4 regions of the Brevibacillus sp. DP1.3A genome follow, and region 3 is predicted to be linked to each of the others. Evidence: riboswitches for the same ligand, from Rfam matches in the RefSeq annotation. Region 3 holds a riboswitch; each other region holds the start of a gene.
The links. Region 3 has a riboswitch for cyclic di-AMP ahead of HP399_RS29135 (quaternary amine ABC transporter ATP-binding protein). Riboswitches for the same ligand answer to the same signal wherever they lie in the genome.
Positions count from the first base shown of each region.

Region 1 (4,730 bases), 230 kb from region 3:
CTCCGTCATCGCCTCGGCGAACCTCGGCGCCTTCAGCCCAAGATCCTCATACAAGATTTGTCCGACAAACGTGTTATGAATGCCGAAAATATTAATCGATTTATCTACGACGTTCATCCGCAGAACAACAAGCTTCTCATCGCCGATCGCCGCGTTCAGCTTCGCCTTCACATCGACAATTCGGGCTTCGTAATCGGCAAGAACCTGCTCCGCCTTGTCGCTGAGACCAAGCAATTCGGCGATTAAGGTCAATGTTTTGCGCGAATCCGCAAGTACGTCGTCCGGCAAGCGGAACGTCGGCGCAACCTTGGAATAGAGCGCGTATTGTGCTACATCGACCTCTCCGGCGCCGATGATCAAGTCCGGCTCGGACACAAGCATGGCTTCGATGCTGCCGGTCACGTCGAACAACGGCACTTCCAGCTTCAAATAATCCTGCTTGCCCCACATCGGGTTATAATATTGGACAATAGGCGTTACCCCAAGCGCAACCAAATAATCTTCACGATAAAGAGCTGAGATTCGCTTTGGATTTGTCGGAATCTCTACCTCTCCGAAGCCATCGGTTACGACGCGCGTTTCCGTCTGAGGCGGAGCTTCGCTTGGCGCTGCCGTTGCCTGTGCAGGCTGATCGGTAGTCACCGTGGCCACAGCTTGATCGCCTGTCGAGCCGCAACCTGTCACCGTAATCATTGCTGCCGTTATAAGCGATATCCATCCTGTTTTCATAAATCCCGATCTTGCCATGATTAAATTCACTCCAATAAGTTTTATGTTTTGTAGCAAAACAATTCGTTGATTTGTAGTGATAATCATTATCATCTTACTTGAGTAAATTTTACCCCAAATTGGATTGCATGCTCAATACACATTCTCTACGACCAGCTTTATACAAACTCGTCACTTCCTGACTAACGAAAAACAATAAAAAAAGGAGCCTCGCATAAGAGGCCCTATCCACCTGCACTGTCTATGAGGTATGCTGAATCAGCTCGGGAAGCATTCGGAGCAGCCGCCGATCATATGCGCATCCCTTTTTCTGACTCAACTTTAACGTCAGACCCCACTTAAGCGATTGAGCGGCTAGGATTTGCGAACAGGTAAATATGCTTGGAATTTTACAGGCGACACTGTAAGCGGGATTGAACACGTTGGCCACCTCATATTCGACGACTTGGCCGAGCAGCAGGCTTGTTTCATTTACCGAGAGCCGATAGTCTTCGACTAGCAAGGAGAGCATTTCAGTAGTTGCGTGCTGAAGCGCTTGTTCGAGCGGTCTGGCGTTGCCGATGCAAGACAAGTGAGTGTCGGACTCCACCCTCTCAATAAAACAAGAGATATTCTTATTAATCCTACCAAATTTTACGGGTTTCTTTCACCGGTGAATCTCTGTTATTCTAGGTCATGCCAAACAAAACAGCCGAAACTTCCTCTCAAATGGAAGTGCGGGGGATCTTTTTTACTTGCAGATGAGAGATCTGCATGGGGTGAATCGCCAAAGTGCGTAGGGTTGTTTCCTCAATCCGAATCCGTCAACTAACCTCGTAGGCCAAAAAAAGGAGACGATGTGAATATGAAACGCCTTGGTACTATTGCAATCGCGACATTGGGATTGGGATTTGTTCTTTCCGGCTTTTCTAACACAGCTTCTGCCGCTACCACATGTCCGCAATACGGGTATCAACCATATATGCAACCTGTCCAACCGCAAATGCAAGCACCTTACGCAGCACCAGCGAATCAACAGCAGCCAGTAAAACAAGCTAACCAACAAGTGGATGCTTCCTCTGTTGGGAAGCAAGTAACTGATTTGGTAAACCAAGAGCGTGCAAAAGCAGGTCTGAAGCCAGTGGAACTGGATGCTTCCCTGAACAAAGTTGCACAAGCAAAAGCGGCTGATATGTCCAACAACAACTACTTTGACCATACAAGCCCTACGTATGGCTCTCCATTTGACATGATGAAACAATTCGGTGTATCTTCTATGACCGCGGGTGAGAACATCGCCATGGGTCAACGCACCGCTGAGGAAGTCATGAACCAATGGATGAACAGTGAAGGACACCGTCAAAACATTATGAATCCTTCCTTCACCAAAATCGGTGTAGGCTTTGTGAATGGATACTGGGTACAAGAATTCATCGGATAATGAAATTGGTTATAAATGCCGAGTCCTCTAGCGGGGACCCGGCTTTCTTGTTTTTTCCCAGCCTTGTCTGGAGTGGCATTTGAACATCTATCTCCGTGAAAAGCCAACAGCTAGCTTTATACGCTTTATTCAGATTTACTTCCCATTTCTAGTTGGTTTGTCTTTTCTTCATCCACCGATTCCGCACCTTCTCGAATTTTTTCTACAACTTCTTCAGATTTAAGTTGCTTGTGCGAAGGGAGATCTAAAAATGTAGAAGCACGTTGATCGAGCCACAAGCTTTCCTCACCTTCCCTATCAGTTGCAACGAAAATAAACCCACCTGAATAACTAAAGTACTTCATGTTTACATCTTCCCCGAGCGTATTTTTCATGTTCTCGTAAAGGTCAAACAATTCAGGGCCACTTTTTTCACCACCAGCCATGATTGGCTCTGTATCTGTTGCTATAACGATACCTTTTACTTCATTCTCCTCCATAATGAACGAAAGTTTTTCATCTGTTGAAGATAGTAGTCCTTGCATATTCGTATCGTTGTAGTTACGTATTTTATCCGCTTCTGGTAAAACAGCTCCCTGAATTGAAAAGTCTGACAGAGTTACATTCCTACTCGATTTACTTAAGGATTTGTTCTCTTGGTTGCGTGCCTGTTCCATCTTTTTATATGCATGTAGCGCTTCCTTATCCCCTTGGTTAATGGCCCCAGCCCAAGTAGCCAATGATATTCCAGCAACAATTACCGCACCAATCAATGTCCATGTGTATTTATTCATAACTCCCCCAAAGTTAATTCGTTTCGTTATAAGAATATTCTATCAAAATTTAGATTTCCATGAATTATGCAATAAAAAAATGGAGACATTGAATCGTCTCCATTTTTTTATTGCCATCATTTCATCCATACGGCAACCGCACCTCAAAACATGTACGAATCAAATCACTTTGAACAGAAATCGTTCCCCGATGCTTCTCGACGATATTTTTTGCAATAAACAGGCCGAGTCCAGTGCCTCCCCCTTGATGAGCTCGCGCTTTGTCGCCCGTAAAAAACATTTCAAAAATATGCGGCAGCGCCTCTTCAGGTATCTGGTCACCGTAATTCATGATTTGAACAACTACTTCATCGCCCTCCCGGTAGGCGTTCATATCGATAAAATGGCCATCGCCCCCGTAGCGTATCGCATTGGTCAGGATATTCTCAAATACGCGCGCCAGCAGCTCTCCATCTCCCACGATTACTAATTGAGCAGCAATCGTACATCGCGCGACCAGCTCATTTTTCTCAAAGGAAGGATACATCTCTTCATTTAACTGAACCAACAATTCACTCAAATCAATGACCTTTTGCTCGATGTTGACCATGCCGTAATTCATTCTCGTAATTTCGAACAGCTCATCAATCAGCTTTTCCAATCGTTGCGACTTGGTAAAAGCAATCGTCGCATAATGCCTCATTTGTTCTTTTGGCATCTGCTCGTCTCGTAAAACTAAATCTAAATAACCCAGTACGGATGTCAGCGGTGTGCGCAAATCGTGCGCCAGATTCAAAATAAGCTGATCCTTGCTGCTTTCGGCGAAATCTCCTCTTTCTACCGCCTTTTGCAGCATTTCACTTGCCAGATTGATATCCTTGGCGATATCTGCGAACTCATCATGGGAAGAAATATGCACATTATGCGTAAAATCTCCATTTGCCAGATAATGAATGCCTTTGGAAATCTCATGAAAATAGCCAACATACCGTTTGGTCAGGAGATAGAACAACAAGATCGCAATGGGAGCAAAAACAAGCAAAAAGAAATTGATATCTCCCATTTCCTTGATGTAACGGCGAACCAGGGCAAGCGGATCTTCGTACTTGACCTCCGTCCGATAGTAAAACTGGAGCACTTTATAGAGCAGATAGGTTACGAGACCGGCCAAAAGCATGCCAAACCCAAGAAGCTCAATCATTTTGGAACGAAAGCTATATCTCCTCTTCACCATGGAAAAAATGAACCACTCCCTATCCTCGTTTTCGTCCAGGGATCACTCATGATAGACTCTTTTAACGCGTTCTCCCAAACGGCTTACCAGCTCGTTCGTAATGGTTTTACATTGATGGGCCATTTCCTCGGCAGTGATACCCTCTTCTTGATCTCTGCCGATAAAGGTAACAACATCCCCTTTTTGCACCTCTTCCATGTCTGTAATATCTACAATAAGCTGATCCATGCAGACAAACCCAATAATCGGTCTCCTTTTTCCTCTGATCAAGCAGGTAGCGCCCGATTGTGACAGCATGCGCGGAACCCCATCTGCATATCCGATGGATACGATGGCAATCTTGCTGTCTTTCTGCGCTGTGTGGGCGCGTCCATAGCCCACGGATTCTCCTTTTTCCACCTGTTTCACCTGCACAACTCTTGCTTTCAGTGATAACACAGGTCGTAGGTCGACGCTTGTTTTTACCTTATCGCCCTGCTTGCTCAACATCCCGTAGAGAGCAATCCCAATCCGAGCATAATCGTATTGCAGCTCCCCGTAATTCAGCACGCCGTAACTGCTCTGAACGTGCAGCTTCTGTGGATCGATCCCCTTT
Region 1 is NZ_CP085876.1:6,065,756-6,070,485, forward strand. It holds gene HP399_RS27960 (ABC transporter substrate-binding protein) at 1-747, opposite strand, end outside; gene HP399_RS27965 (hypothetical protein) at 971-1,300, opposite strand; cyclic di-AMP (ydaO/yuaA leader) riboswitch at 1,409-1,566, shown strand; gene HP399_RS27970 (CAP domain-containing protein) at 1,574-2,149, shown strand; gene HP399_RS27975 (hypothetical protein) at 2,275-2,922, opposite strand; gene HP399_RS27980 (sensor histidine kinase) at 3,044-4,135, opposite strand; gene vanT (serine racemase VanT catalytic subunit) at 4,178-4,730, opposite strand, start outside.
Region 1: it holds a riboswitch for cyclic di-AMP, as region 3 does, so the genes downstream of both, HP399_RS27970 (CAP domain-containing protein) here and HP399_RS29135 (quaternary amine ABC transporter ATP-binding protein) in region 3, are expected to answer to the same signal.

Region 2 (4,730 bases), 3.0 Mb from region 3:
ACCGTTCGCCGCAAGCGATGACCGTTACGGTTCCTTTCTGCTGCTGTATGTATCTGGCGACGGATGGTGCATTTCGCAAGCACGCAGCGATTACCTTCGCATCAGTTTTCTTTGCCAACACGGTACAGGTCGATCCGTTTGGCGAGGGTAACACCATTCTACTTCCCATCGGAACCGTTTTCAGACAGACGGGTGAAAGTGAGATTGGTTCTCCGCGTTTTCCAGCGAGCAGCGCTGTTTTTTGTTTAGCGAATGCTACGGCTGACTCATCCTTTACCTGATAAGGATAGACGATGCCTCCACGTCCCGTTACGATATCGACACACGTGCTGAAGGAGAGCACATCGATAATGACGATTGTATCCGATGCTGCACCGACCTGTTCCACTCCTTCGTATCCCCAATCAAATCGTGCCGTATAGTCTAGTTGTTTGCATACAGGCGTTTCTCCCAAAACCTCCACCATCCTCTATCAAAAATAGTTACTCGTCCCCTTACGTTCGCCGTTACAAATCAAGGCAAGAAACAATATCGTATTATTGTCCCACTAGTTTACACAAGAATGGAGTGAACATGGATGTCTGAAATCGAATACGACGACGATCAAGGTGTTACGGAAAAAAGAAGTCACAGACGCCCAAAAAGAAATACTGTGAGAACGACTGGTATTTTGCAAAACAACCTCGCTGTTGCTCTCACTGCTCACCTCGACCTGGTAAATCTGAACACAGAAGAAGTTGAAGTACGTGTGCAAGTATTGAACTGGGGTAACGCAGTTACGCAAACGAATCCAGTTAGCACCTTGCTTGACATCACGCAATTTATCCCTGCGAATACTCGCACTGCTTTCAATGCGCTGGTCCCCGCTTCTTTCCACTATGAAGTTCGCCTTACCGTAGCAGAAAACAACAGAAATGTCCTTCTCACCACTTATGGCCGTACTTCCATCGGCGGCGGTCAAGTGGTCGGTCTTTCAGTTCTTGACAGTCAATTCCAAACTGTCGAAATCGAAACTTGTATTTAACTATTTTGTAGGAAGAAAATGAGGAATTATGGTGGGACGCCATAGTTCCTTTTTTAAACCATTCGCATGCAGGAAAAGGCGCTGGGGACTATCCCAACGCCTTTTTACTTTTATGACCACGACAAAAAAACTGCCCTCGAAAGGACAGTTTCTTTTAAAAGGAGACTTACAGTTTTACTACGTTCTCAGCTTGTGGGCCACGGTTGCCTTGAACGATGTTGAATTGAACTTTTTGACCTTCGTCCAAAGTTTTGAAACCGTCACCTTGGATTGCGCTGAAGTGTACGAATACATCGTCTCCGCCTTCTACTTGAATGAAACCGAAACCTTTTTCTGCGTTAAACCATTTTACTGTTCCGTTCGTTTGCATTTAAAAAAACCTCCAAAAATTCAATTTGAATATGCTAGTCATATTTACCGAAGCAAATAAAGCTCACATATCATGAAGAAATACCAAATCATGTGCAATGATACGCCTTCATGATATGTGAATTTTACCTACTCAGCAAATATGCGAATGTCATAGGACGGAACTGCAAAATAAAAAACAAAACCTTTTGAAAACCTAAAACAATGAAAGCCCTTCCTCTCTTCCATCCTTGCGGCTCCGATGACCGCGCCAGTGTGAATCGGGGATTCAAAAATGTTATCCATCAGCATACACCTCGATGAATTTTAGGTATCAATTTTTCAAGTAGCAACCTCATTCTACCATGGTTGTCCAATAAAAGCAACCGTTCACCCTTATACTGGAGATGGCGGTACTCTGTTACAATAGCATTGGGAGGGATTTCATTGCAAAATCATACTTTGACAACCATTCAATTATCCGAATTGCTTCAAAAGAAAGTGCCCGTACTTTTATTGGACGTACGCGACGCCGAAAAATTTATTTCTGGCAGCCTCGTTCATGAAAACGCATCGACACGTAACGCCCCCTATCTTCTAATGAAGGAACAGGACAAGCCATTCGATGAAGAAACCGAGAAACTTGCGCAAAATATGCAAATTGTTACTGTATGTACAACAGGTAACAAAGCGCAAAAAGCTGCCGCTCTTCTTCGTGAGCATGGTTTTCAAGCAAATGCATTGGAAGGCGGTTTAACCGCATGGAAGGAACAATCAAACGAATCGAAATGAGCCTTATTTAACAACGCTTCTAGCTATTTGCCATATATTACTCCTTTATTTCGATTGGGATTGTCTGATATCGTTGTTCATGCCAAACGAAATAAGCCGAGACTTCCTCTTGAAAAGGAAGTGCGGGGGACTTTTTTGTGGATGAGATATGCCACATTGGGGTGAATCGCCGAACTGGCGTAGGGTTGTTTCCTCAATCCGAATCCGACAACTAACCTCGTAGGCAAAAAAAAGGAGAGATTTGTTTAATGAAACGTTTTGGTTCTGTTACAATCGCGATGACTCTTGGTCTGGGCTTGGCTTTGACAGGGTTTGCTACTTCTGCTTCGGCTGCTTCTAATTGCCCTGTTCCTGGCGGACAATTCCAATATTATATGCCACAATTCCAAAAAGCTCCAAATTCCCAGCAATTTTGGAACTTCTTTCAACAAAAACAAGGCTTTGCCCCTGGACAACAAATGCCAGTACAACAGCCAATGACACCGATGCAACCTGCAAAGCCGGTGCAACAAACACCAGTTCAAGCTGCCCCAGCGCAGCCTAGCAAAAACGTCGCTCAGCCTGCCGCTCCAGCAACTCAAGTGGAACAAGGAAAAACGGGTGATTTTGCGAAACAAGTCGCGGATTTGGTGAACCAAGAACGTGCAAAAGCAGGTCTCAAGCCTGTTCAAATGGATGCAGCACTGTCCAAAGTAGCGTTGGCAAAAGCACAAGATATGTCTTCTAACAACTATTTTGACCACAACAGCCCAACGTACGGTTCCCCATTTGAAATGATGAAGCAGTATGGCATTCAGTACTCGACTGCAGGTGAGAATATCGCCATGGGTCAACAGAGTCCACAAGAAGTTATGCAACAATGGATGAACAGTGAAGGCCACCGCCAAAACATTATGAACCCTGCGTTCACAAAAATTGGTGTAGGCTTCACAAATGGCTACTGGGTACAAGAATTTATCGGATAAAAAGCATTGCACGAAACGAAAAGCCGGTGTCTCTTAATCGAGACCCGGCTTTTTCGTGTAGGCATTATTCCTGTTGTGCTTCGGATGCCTGCTTTTTGGGGGTGCAACAGCAGCTATCCTGCTCATTTACCAAAGCGACATTCTTTTGATTCATTTTTTGCTTGGTTGGGTAAGCAGATACTTGCTGCAGCTCGGCATTGACATCAGACGATTGGTTCATCCGTATGGCCCCCTTGCCGTTTTTTTGTGGTGCACCCCTAGTATGCTCGCGGTTGTAAACGACTCATTCCTAAGGAACACTGGAAGCACATGCAAATGAGCCTATCTGCTAATGATATGTTCAAGGTCTTTTAAGGCAGCCGCTGCTGCCGCAACAGGATCTGATTTTCCTCCAACGACGAATAAATCCCCCATGACATCTGTTTCAACCCGTATGGCTTTTGTCGTACCTGATACAGATGCAAATGGATGAGTATGATCCACTGCACAAAGCTCCACTGCTACCGAAAGTGTACCATTTGCTTCCTTTTGGATACTTCCGATCAGCTTGGGGATCTTCGTATGCTTTTTCCACGTCTCGATTTGTAACGAGGTTATTTCGCGAATACTTGCGCGTGTGACATCGGTCAGATTTACTTGCGCGCCAAAAGCGGCGTTTGCCAAGATCGTGAGCTTCGAAGCTGTATCCCAACCATCGATATCGTAAGAAGGGTCCGGTTCGGCAATCCCCATTTTCTGCGCGAGCTCGACTGCTTCCGCACAGGTGAGCCCCTCTTCCATCATTTTTGTGAGCACGAAGTTAGTCGTTCCCGTAAAAATGCCTTCGACTCGCTTCACTTCACAGCCTGCCAAGTTATATTGCAATAGATCGATCGTCGGTAGAGCAGCTGCTGTTGCCCCACTGACTTTCAACGCGACGCCATGTTTTTTGGCTAGAGCGGCTAAGCCAGCATAATCGACAACAAGCGCGCCTTTTGAAATCGCGATTGCATGGATAGCATTTTCCAATGCATATCGAATAAAAGTAAGTCCTGGCCCTCCCTCTTTTTCAGATGGACCAGCCTCGATGAGCACATCCGCTTGAACCGATTTGATAAATGCCAGCGCGTTCCATGATGGGTGCCTTGCTTGTTTTGTATGAGCATAGTCTTCCAATTTTCCTGAATCGATTCCGTTCTCATCGTAGAGACCGGAAGCCGAACGAACGACTCCCACGAGTCTGACATCCGCTTGATAAAGCTCGCGGTATCGGTCCCGTCGCTGCTCCAGCAGTCTGGCTACGTGCTGTCCTACTGTTCCAAAGCCTGTCAACATAATATTCCAACGCTTCATGAGTTAATCTCCTTGCTGTTTATGCTCTGTTTATTTCCCACGCTTTTTTCTACGTTTAGCATGTATCCGGTGTAAATCCTCGTAATTCAATTTCTTTCCCGTTTTTGCCGAATAAATCTCTTCCGTATGATCAATAAACAAAATTCCTTCCAAATGGTCCATCTCGTGCTGAATACACCGAGCGAGGAAATCTTCGGCTTCGATTGTCTTTGTTTCTCCTTGGCGGTTCAACGTCTGAACTTTGACATAATTCGCCCGACGAACGATTC
Region 2 is NZ_CP085876.1:3,261,169-3,265,898, reverse strand. It holds gene HP399_RS15290 (2-phosphosulfolactate phosphatase) at 1-463, opposite strand, end outside; gene HP399_RS15285 (hypothetical protein) at 578-1,024, shown strand; gene HP399_RS15280 (cold-shock protein) at 1,191-1,394, opposite strand; gene HP399_RS15275 (rhodanese-like domain-containing protein) at 1,820-2,164, shown strand; cyclic di-AMP (ydaO/yuaA leader) riboswitch at 2,249-2,405, shown strand; gene HP399_RS15270 (CAP domain-containing protein) at 2,413-3,129, shown strand; gene HP399_RS15265 (hypothetical protein) at 3,194-3,349, opposite strand; gene HP399_RS15260 (homoserine dehydrogenase) at 3,451-4,461, opposite strand; gene def (peptide deformylase) at 4,492-4,730, opposite strand, start outside.
Region 2: it holds a riboswitch for cyclic di-AMP, as region 3 does, so the genes downstream of both, HP399_RS15270 (CAP domain-containing protein) here and HP399_RS29135 (quaternary amine ABC transporter ATP-binding protein) in region 3, are expected to answer to the same signal.

Region 3 (4,730 bases):
TGAACGTAGAAGGTATGTCTTGCAACAAATGCGTAGCGCGCATCGAGAACACATTGAAAGATCTGGGGGCAGAAGGAAAAGTACACTTGGCAGATAAAAAGGTTGATGTTTCCTACAACGAGAGCACATTGACACTCGAAGCAGTAAAAGAAGCAATCGAAGACCAAGGCTACGACGTCGTTTAATCATCGTGTCTTTGAAAAGCAAAGCTCCTGCCTGATTCATTGAGGCGGGAGCTTTTTTGTGTTGAGGTAAAAGTGGCTGTAGTGGAGGGGAAGAAGCCCATTTCCAGTCTACGCTTCGGCCTACGCCCCGCAAGGGGTTAGACTGTCCGCTACGAAATGAATGTCGGGAGCGCTTCAAAAGTAGAGTTTCGAAGATGTATTCGCAGAGGTTGAAGCTGAAAACCCCCGCCATTCATTTCTCCGCTAGGTAGGGCTCCAGAGGCGCTAGGACTGGAAATGGTCTTCTTCCCGAGCGGCTATTCTTTACATCTTGAAAGCATCGTTCAAGGGATTTGCTTCTTTAAAAAGCATGTAGAAACCCAACAGCTCGTAGAGGAAACAGGAGAAATAAGCGAAGATCTTTGGACACACCTACCGAGGCGCAGTGAAAAAAAGAGAAACTGCCTTTAGCGTCCACCTCTGAGACACATCTTGAGTGGACCACTTTGGACGCGGTTTCGCTTTTTTTCACGGAGCCGGGCACAACATGCTTCCCAGCAGGTGTTCCAAGAAGCTGAGCGTTTTCTCCTGTTTCCTCCCCACCCCACAAGCGAGAGAGAATTACGCACGATTCCTTTAATCGAATGAGCAACCGAGAGCTAATCTAATCCGATTCGTAAAGAAAGACAAAGTCCGGTTAAAACCGTGCTAAACGAACGTTCACAATAACTGGAAGCGAGCGTATAATTCAAATCACAATCACGATTCAATAGGAAACAACACATACGGCCTAGTTCCGAGATTCTCGGAAGCGGGGGAACCAATCTTTTGGGGTTAATCCTGAGTGATCAGGAGGGATGAGGAAATGTCTTCTCTGCCATCCTACCCGTCAGCTAACCTCGTCGGCCAAAGCAGGGAAGGTCATGGATGGATAAAGTCTAGGCATTTTATGCGCAACAAGGGGATTCCTTGCGGGCGTGTGATAGGCCGATGCAGGCTTTTTCTTTGGGACCTTTGTTCTGGAGAAAAAGGATGGATCGGCCTATTTTTTATGGCAATACCGATAAGCAGCTTACGCGATACAGTCGTGAAAGAAATGATGTGGATCGCTGGGAGGCAGTTGGTACGACATAAACCGCTGACAATCGAAATCAGGAAGACAGAGTACAGGGCGTCCTGAAAATGGACGCCAGGTATTACGTAAGCCTGCGGATTTTCAACACGAGTAAAAATCAAGCGTGCCTGCTTGGTTTTGCTGGAGTGTGGAAACTTCGCGGGCTTTTTACATTTACGAAAAAACGAAGGATGAGGGATACCATGCCCAAAATGAAAGTCCATCAACTGACAAAAGTGTTCGGCAAGCAGCCCGAGCTGGCCTTGAAGCTGCTGGCGGAAGGACGTACAAAAGAACAAATTTACAAGCAAACGGGCCAGTCTATCGGGGTAAATCAGGTCAGTTTTGAAGTCGAGGAAGGTGAAATCTTCGTGATCATGGGCCTGTCCGGCAGTGGCAAATCAACCTTAATCCGACTGTGTAATCGACTGATTGACCCAACGAGCGGAAGCATCGAGATCGATGGGGAAGAGATCGTGGACATGAAGGCAACGGCTTTACGTGAGGTGCGGAGGAAGAAGCTCGGGATGGTTTTCCAAAATTTCGCCCTGTTTCCTCAGCGGACGGTACGAGAAAACGTCGAGTTTGGATTGGAGATTCAACAAGTACTACCAGGGCTCCGGCAAGAAAAAGCACGGGAAGCACTCGCGCTTGTTGGATTAACCGAGTGGGAAAATGCGTACCCGGATCAATTGAGCGGAGGGATGCGCCAGCGGGTCGGATTGGCGCGGGCGTTGGCTAATAATCCAGATATTCTCTTGATGGACGAAGCGTTCAGTGCACTGGACCCGCTCATTCGAAAAGATATGCAGGATGAGCTGCTGGAGCTTCAGATGACGATGAAAAAGACGATCCTGTTCATTACACATGACTTGCACGAGGCGTTGCGGCTGGGCGATCGGATTGCCTTTATGAAAGACGGACAGATCATTCAGATCGGCCGCCCGGAAGAAATCATGGCAGACCCAGCGGATGAATTCGTGCGGAAATTCGTGGAGGATGCCGACCTGTCCAGGGTCCTCGTTGCTGAAAATGTGATGAAACGGGCAGAAGCAATCACGCCTGACAAAGGGGCGCGAGTGGCGCTGCAACTCATGATGGATAACGGCGTGTCCAGCTTGTACGTCGTGGACAAAAAGCGCACACTGCTCGGCTTGATTACGGCGTATGACGTATCACTTGCGATCGGTTCGGGAGATTCGCTGGAGACGATCATGAAAACCGACCTCCCTACCGTTTTACCTGACGCACGTCTGCACAGTTTGTTTCCGATGATGGCAGATCTGCACGTCCCGATTGCTGTAGTGGGCGAGCAGCAGCGTTTGTTGGGTGTCATCGTAAAAGGAGCGGTGTTAGGCGGGCTGGTAGGCAAAGTCAATGTCCAAGAGCACCAGAGAGCAGAGGTGATGAGTGATGGACGTCGTGCCTAAGCTACCGATTGGCGAGTGGATGGAAGGGTTCGTGGAGGTGCTGGGCCAGTACAAAGGGGTATTGTTTGATCCAGTGTCTATCGTCATTTCCACGATGGTGACTTACTGTTCCACGGTTTTGGCAGAGATACCTTCACTGATTCTCATCTTGCTGCTAGGGGCTGCTGCGTGGATTTTTGCAGGGAGAGCGTCCATGGTCTTTACGGTTATCGGACTTTCTCTCATCCACAACTTGGGGTACTGGGATGAAACGATGGAGACATTGGGACTCGTCCTCACTTCCACCATGATTTCGATCGCCATCGGGGTTCCAGTGGGCATTCTTTGCGCGAGACACGATACGTTTCGCAATCTGGTCACGCCAGTACTGGATTTGATGCAGACGATGCCAGCGTTCGTTTATTTGATTCCCGCGATCTTTTTCTTCGGCTTGGGCGAGGTGCCGGGAGTCATTGCCTCCGTTATTTTTGCTTTGCCGCCAATCGTGCGTCTCACGAACTTAGGCATACGCCAGGTCCCAGCGGAAATGGAGGAAGCGGCGGACGCCTTTGGCGCAACTGGGTGGCAAAAGCTCGTGAAAGTACAACTGCCGTATGCGAAATCGACGATCTTGGCGGGAGTCAATCAGTGCATCATGCTCGCCCTGTCGATGGTGGTCATAGCGGCTATGATCGGGGCGAAAGGCTTGGGTGCAGACGTATATCGTGCCGTTTCCCAAGTGGATATAGGAAGAGGATTCGAGGCGGGGCTATCCATCGTGATCATCGCTATCGTCTTGGATCGGCTTACTCAACATGCAGGAAAAAAGGAGAGAAATACATGATGAACAAAACGGTTCCAGCTTTACTGGCAGTGATGATGGGAGCGACAGCTTGGCTTGCAGGCTGCTCCAGCCAAAACACAAACACACAAATACCGACAGCAACGGTGATCGGTCCTATTCCTTCTGAGACGTCGGACAACGCGCTAGGAGAAAAGCTCGACTACAAAATCATCGGAATCGACGCAGGAGCTGGCTCGATGGTGAAGACAGAGGAAGTCATGAACCTGTATGGCTTGGATAAGTGGCAGCTTGTCGAAGGCTCAGATGCAGCGATGACAGCAGCTTTGATCAAGGCGTACGAAGCGAAGGAACCGATTATCATTACGGGCTGGACACCGCATTGGATGTTTAAAAAGATGGATTTGAAATATTTGGCGGATCCGAAGAACGGCTTTGGCGGAGCGGAACAAATCCATACCATCGTGCGCAAAGGGCTGAAGGAGGATCAGCCTGCTGCCTATCAATTTCTGGATAAGTTCTGGTGGGAGCCAGCCGATATGGAGTCGGTCATGGTTCAAATGATTGACGGAAAAGATCCAGAAGTGGCCGCTGCGGAATGGGTAAAAAACAACGAAGCCAAAGTAGCGAAATGGGTGGAGGGCATTAAGCCTGTTCAAAAAGAGAAACTAACTCTCGCTTATGTAGCATGGGATTCCGAGATTGCCAGCACGCATGTCGTAGAGCATGTGCTGGAGAAGAAGCTGGGGTATGAAGTCGAATTGAGTCAGGTGCAGACTGGACCGATGTGGGCAGGAGTGGCCATTGGGGATGTAGATGGGATGGTTGCGGCTTGGCTGCCGTCTACAGATAAGAGCTATGTGAAAAAATTTGGTGGGCAAATCGAGGATTTGGGTCCGAATCTCGAAGGAACCAAAATCGGACTCGTGGTTCCTTCGTACATGAACATCTCGTCCATTGAGGATCTCCAATAAGGAAGGGGAGGCGCTGCTATGAAGCATTATCTCGTAATTGGCAAGGGAGAAGCATTCACTTCTTTTGTTCAGACACTATGCTGCGACAGTTTGCCAGCTTTTTGGGGGAGGAATCCCGGTGCCTTTTCATTGACTGCGGGGCCTGGAGACAAGACGATTCAGCGTTTTTTGCCCATCTCATTTGACGAGTGCTACCGCGATCAGGAATCCTTTCTGCTCTACCATTCCGTCTACATCTTTCCCGATGAGTGGACGGAGGGACGTGAC
Region 3 is NZ_CP085876.1:6,291,877-6,296,606, reverse strand. It holds gene HP399_RS29140 (cation transporter) at 1-185, shown strand, start outside; cyclic di-AMP (ydaO/yuaA leader) riboswitch at 942-1,088, shown strand; gene HP399_RS29135 (quaternary amine ABC transporter ATP-binding protein) at 1,482-2,708, shown strand; gene HP399_RS29130 (ABC transporter permease) at 2,692-3,531, shown strand; gene HP399_RS29125 (glycine betaine ABC transporter substrate-binding protein) at 3,528-4,463, shown strand; gene HP399_RS29120 (hypothetical protein) at 4,482-4,730, shown strand, end outside.

Region 4 (4,730 bases), 650 kb from region 3:
TGCAAATCGTTAAGCCTAAGCCTGTACCGCCACTGTTGCGATTTCGTGATTTTTCCGCCCGATAAAACTTGGTGAAAATCTTCGGCAAGTCTTCGGAGGCGATTCCTTCTCCTTTGTCGATCACAGTAAAAAGGACATGTCCTTCTCGCTGATCACAAGTAAGGTAAATGGAGCCATCTGGTTTATTGTAGTGAATGGCGTTGTTCAACAAGTTTTCCATGACACGTCGCAGCTTGGTCTCATCCGCTTCGATGTGTAATTCATTGGAAATACGCAGCTTCCATTGAAAGGTGAGGCCTGCCTCTTTGATTCTTGGCAAATAGTCCTCAATAATTCCTCTCAAGAAGCTTTTGACATGAATGCGGTTAATATTGAGTCGGACTTCGGAGCTTTGGGCGGTGAAGTCCTGCAACTCATCTAGCAGCTTTTCCAAGTCAGTCGTTTTTAACTCGATTTTGCTCATCTGTTTCTGTATTTTGGTCATATCCGTCACACGACCGGAGCCGATATATGACGCATACCCTTTGATCGTGGTGAGAGGCGTGCGGAAGTCGTGGGCGATCGAAGCAATCATTTCGGCCTGTCTTTCTTCCGCTAAGCGAAGCTCATCAACCATATCCCCGAAATATCGAAAGAGTTGGCCAAACTCATCATGCGATCGATACGTAAATGTCACTAACCGTTTCCCTTCCTGGATTTCTTGGGTGACGCGCGATAATTCGTTCACGGGCCGTAGTATCCAGCGAACGAACAAAGCGAGTAGAACCAATCCCACCAGACTAATGCTTCCGTAAATAAACCAAAGCATCATGGAAACCCCTGTCGTAGCCATTATGTCGTAATCATCTGTGTAGAAATAAACAACGATCTCCCCTGTACGCGGTGGCTCCTGCTGAAAATGGTACTCAGCTACCACTTTGAGGTCATTTTGCTTGGCAGAATCGCCACGGTTTGATGAGGAGGGAGAAGGCATTTTCAAATTATAGGCGCGTGATGTTTTGCTGTAGATGGTGTTTCCATTGGCATCCTTCACGAGCATGCGGTACATCACGTCGTCTGGCAACTGCTTTTCAAGCTCCAATCGTTCGATTGGGTCCTTGAAATTACTGACGAGAAGCAATTGATTGAGCATGACCTTCTCTGCGGCTTCCTTCTCAGCCTGGTACTGATTATGCCGATCATTTTTGAGTTGAGCGACAATAATGTCTTGAAAAACGAATTTAAACAACAAGATGTTTAGTGTGATCAAGGAAATGAAGGAGAGAAAAATTTTATTACGTAAGCTCATTTAAAGCTTCTCCCCGATAAATACGTAGCCTGTCCCCCATTGTGTTTTAATGAACTGACGCTCTGTTTCCAGCTTTTCACGGAGGTTTTTGATATGGACGGTCACTGTATTGAGCGAGCCATAACCATATCCCCAGACGCGGTCGTAGATTTGCTCTCTTGTAAAGACGATGCCCGCATTTTCTGCGAGGAATGTGAGCAGTTGAAATTCTTTGGTAGAGAGCTCAATTTTTTGATTACATACATAAACGGAATACGTTTCTTTATGAATTTCTAGGTCCTTGAATTTCAAAACTGTAATCGGAGAAGAGGCTGTTTCCTTCTCAGGCTGCTCCTCAGTATGCTTGCGAATGCGCTCATAACGACGCAGGTGGGCACGAATGCGAGCGAGCAGTTCTTCTGTATCAAAAGGCTTCGTAATGTAATCGTCTGCGCCAATTTCAAAGCCGACTACCTTATCTACCGCTTTTCCTTTTGCACTGAGAAACAGTATAGGCAAATCCCATTCACGGCGAATTTGAGAACAGAGCTCGTAGCCACTCATGTTGGGCATCATAATATCCAAAAGGATCAGATTGGGTCGCTCTCCTTGGCTGAGCAGGGAGAGTGCATCTTCTCCACTCTCTGCGGAGGAAACGGTGAAGCCCTCGTTCTCCAAAATGTCTTCTAGCAGTTCAATAATCTCCAGATTGTCATCGACAATTAAAATGTGATCTTTCACCGGAACAACCCCCAGTTACTTCTATTAATAAGGAATACCATTCAAAGAATGGGTCTTGTCTATCATAACATGCTTTGACCTGATCAGGGGAAGAAACCCCGTAAGTTATTAAGTTGTTCTAATATATGAGGGTACCTCTTTAGACCAGGTACTAAATTCCGTCAGAAAAAGCCAGAGACGTAGTGTCCCTGGCTTTTATTATTTTGCCGAACGACTATTTTTGAGCTGGTTTTTCCGGCAACGATGCAGCTTGCACCGCTTTTTCCTTTTTCGGAGTTTCTGCTTTCGCTAGAACAGGAACGCTGAGACGCTTGGCGCCTACATAACGCTTGCTCCAGTAGTATGGATCGCTCAACTTGGTGTTGACGACTCCACGACCAGATTCCGAGTGCACGAATGTGCCGTCTCCAATGTAGATACCCACGTGAGAAATGCTGCGACCGTTCGTATTGAAGAATACGAGATCGCCTGGCTGCAAATCTTTTCTGGCTACCTCTGTACCTAATGCGTACTGGGAAGCAGAATTGTGAGGCAGGTCTACACCTAACGCATCAAATACGTAGCGCGTGAAACCGGAGCAGTCAAAGCCCTTTTTGGACGAGCCGGAAGATTTGTAAGGGGTACCGTACAAGTCGCTGACTACTTCATTGAGAGTATTCTCCTCAGCAGCCTGTGCAGCGCCTGCCCCCATAGCAAGCATTCCAGCCATAAATAAAGATAAAACCACCTTGCGCAAAAGAAACTGCTCCCTTCGTGAGCCTACGAGGTTAGCTGAAGGGTTCGGTCGAAAGGACGCCCTAGGCTGCTAGGAGTAGCAACCATTCACCCCAAAAACGTGGTTCCCCCGTTTCCGCCAAGCGGAATTCGGCTATTTTTCGATGTTTTTTTACACGCACTCTTACGAAGATTCTACGCCAGTCCTTCTTTTCCTTCTTTTTCATCTGCTTGTTCACATATTCGTCACAAAAATACCGTCAAATGCTGTAACGTTTTCGTTCAACAGTGCAAGACGCCTTTCGACGCGCGCTTGTTCTGCCTTGCGGGACAGCTTGTCCGATTAGGGCAGGAAATTGTCTCCGTCCAAGGACGGAGGGAAAAACCAACCGCACGCCCGTTATGGGAAGCCTATACCGAGGGCTACAATAAGGGCATAACGTTCCACAAGCACCACATGCAAAACGAATGGAGGTAAACGAGTAATGAGCGAACGGTCTGGCAAAGTTCTACTCGGGCTGGTTCTGCTGCTAGTCGGTGGGTTGGTTCTTCTAGATCTGGTGGGTATCGATATCGGAGACTTGCTCGGGTTCATCATTCCCGGTGTGATCATGATATACGGTGCCAAAAAGATTATGGGACAAACCGGTTCACGCTTTTGGGGAATCCTAGTCTTCCTATTCGGGTTCCTGATGTTGATTGGCAAGCTTGACCTACTATTTCACGCACTTCTGGCCATTGGGGTGATTTATCTGGGATATCGCTTACTGCGTCCCAGTCAAGAACCTAAACAAGCTCCACCTGCTTGGGAGCGTGAATGGGCCCAAAAAGTATTAAAAGAAGATACGCTAGACGCTTGGGAGAGAAACGTAACCAAACGGCCATAACCGTTTTAGTAACCGCAATAACACTGTGTCGCAAGAGTCTTTTGGATGAACAATATGATGTGATATGATGAGGAGGAAAATATAATGAGTATCTTTAAACGTTTGCGTGACCTGACAGTAGCTTCGGTAAATGATGCATTGGATTCGATGGAAGATCCGGTAGTAATGCTGAATCAATATATGCGTGACATGGAAGTAGAAATCGGACAAGTTGAAGTAGCAGTTGCCCGTCAGGTTGCACTGGAAAAGAAATTCCGCCAGCAATTGGACGAAGCCAATGCTCTGATCGAAAAACGCGATCGTCAAGTCAAGCTCGCCTTGACTGAGGGAGAAGACGAGTTGGCTCGTCGAGCACTCGCTGACAAGAAGCAGTACGAAGGCCGTGCAGCGGAATATGAAGGTCTCTACCTGTCAGCATCCGAGGCAGCTACGCAAATGCGCGAGAAGTTGGCTGAGCTGAAGGAAGAGTTCTATAAAATGCGTGCGAAAAGGTTCACACTGATGGCACGTGCACAAGTAGCTCGTACACAAAAGCAAGTCAATCAAGCAGTTGTCGGTATCGGCAATCCGTCCGCAGGCCGTGGCTTCGCCCGCATGGAAGAAAAAGTCATGCGCATGGAAGCAGAAGCGCAAATGAGTGGACAATGGCGCCAAACAAACCGCGCTTGGGAGAACGCTTTGTCTGAACTGGAAAAGGATGATCTCGATGCAGAACTAGCCAGCATCAAAGCATCCATTAATGAAGTAAAAGCACCGGTAGCCAAACCTGTACAATCCTAATTCGACAGGAACTGGGGGACTGGGTGTAGAATAGATTGTGTCAATTCGGCAGCCTGTGTACATCAGGCTGCTTTTCCCCTAGGAGGTACGATTCTTGCAGGACTTCTTGGTCTTTTTGCGGCGATTTATCGCTGAGCCTGGACGCGTTGGTAGTATAATCCCCAGCTCTCGTTTTTTATGTGAGCAAATGTTGAAAAGCGTCGATTGGGCTTCAACCGATGTGATCCTGGAGCTGGGACCTGGTACAGGGGCATTTACCCAAACGATCTATCAGCGCTTGCGTCCTGGCACACAGTACGTGCTTGTGGAACGAGATTCCCATTTTCGCTCTATGCTTCAAT
Region 4 is NZ_CP085876.1:5,638,881-5,643,610, reverse strand. It holds gene HP399_RS26000 (sensor histidine kinase) at 1-1,288, opposite strand, end outside; gene HP399_RS25995 (response regulator transcription factor) at 1,289-2,008, opposite strand; gene HP399_RS25990 (C40 family peptidase) at 2,223-2,744, opposite strand; cyclic di-AMP (ydaO/yuaA leader) riboswitch at 2,749-2,888, opposite strand; gene HP399_RS25985 (LiaF transmembrane domain-containing protein) at 3,208-3,609, shown strand; gene HP399_RS25980 (PspA/IM30 family protein) at 3,694-4,389, shown strand; gene HP399_RS25975 (class I SAM-dependent methyltransferase) at 4,484-4,730, shown strand, end outside.
Region 4: it holds a riboswitch for cyclic di-AMP, as region 3 does, so the genes downstream of both, HP399_RS25990 (C40 family peptidase) here and HP399_RS29135 (quaternary amine ABC transporter ATP-binding protein) in region 3, are expected to answer to the same signal.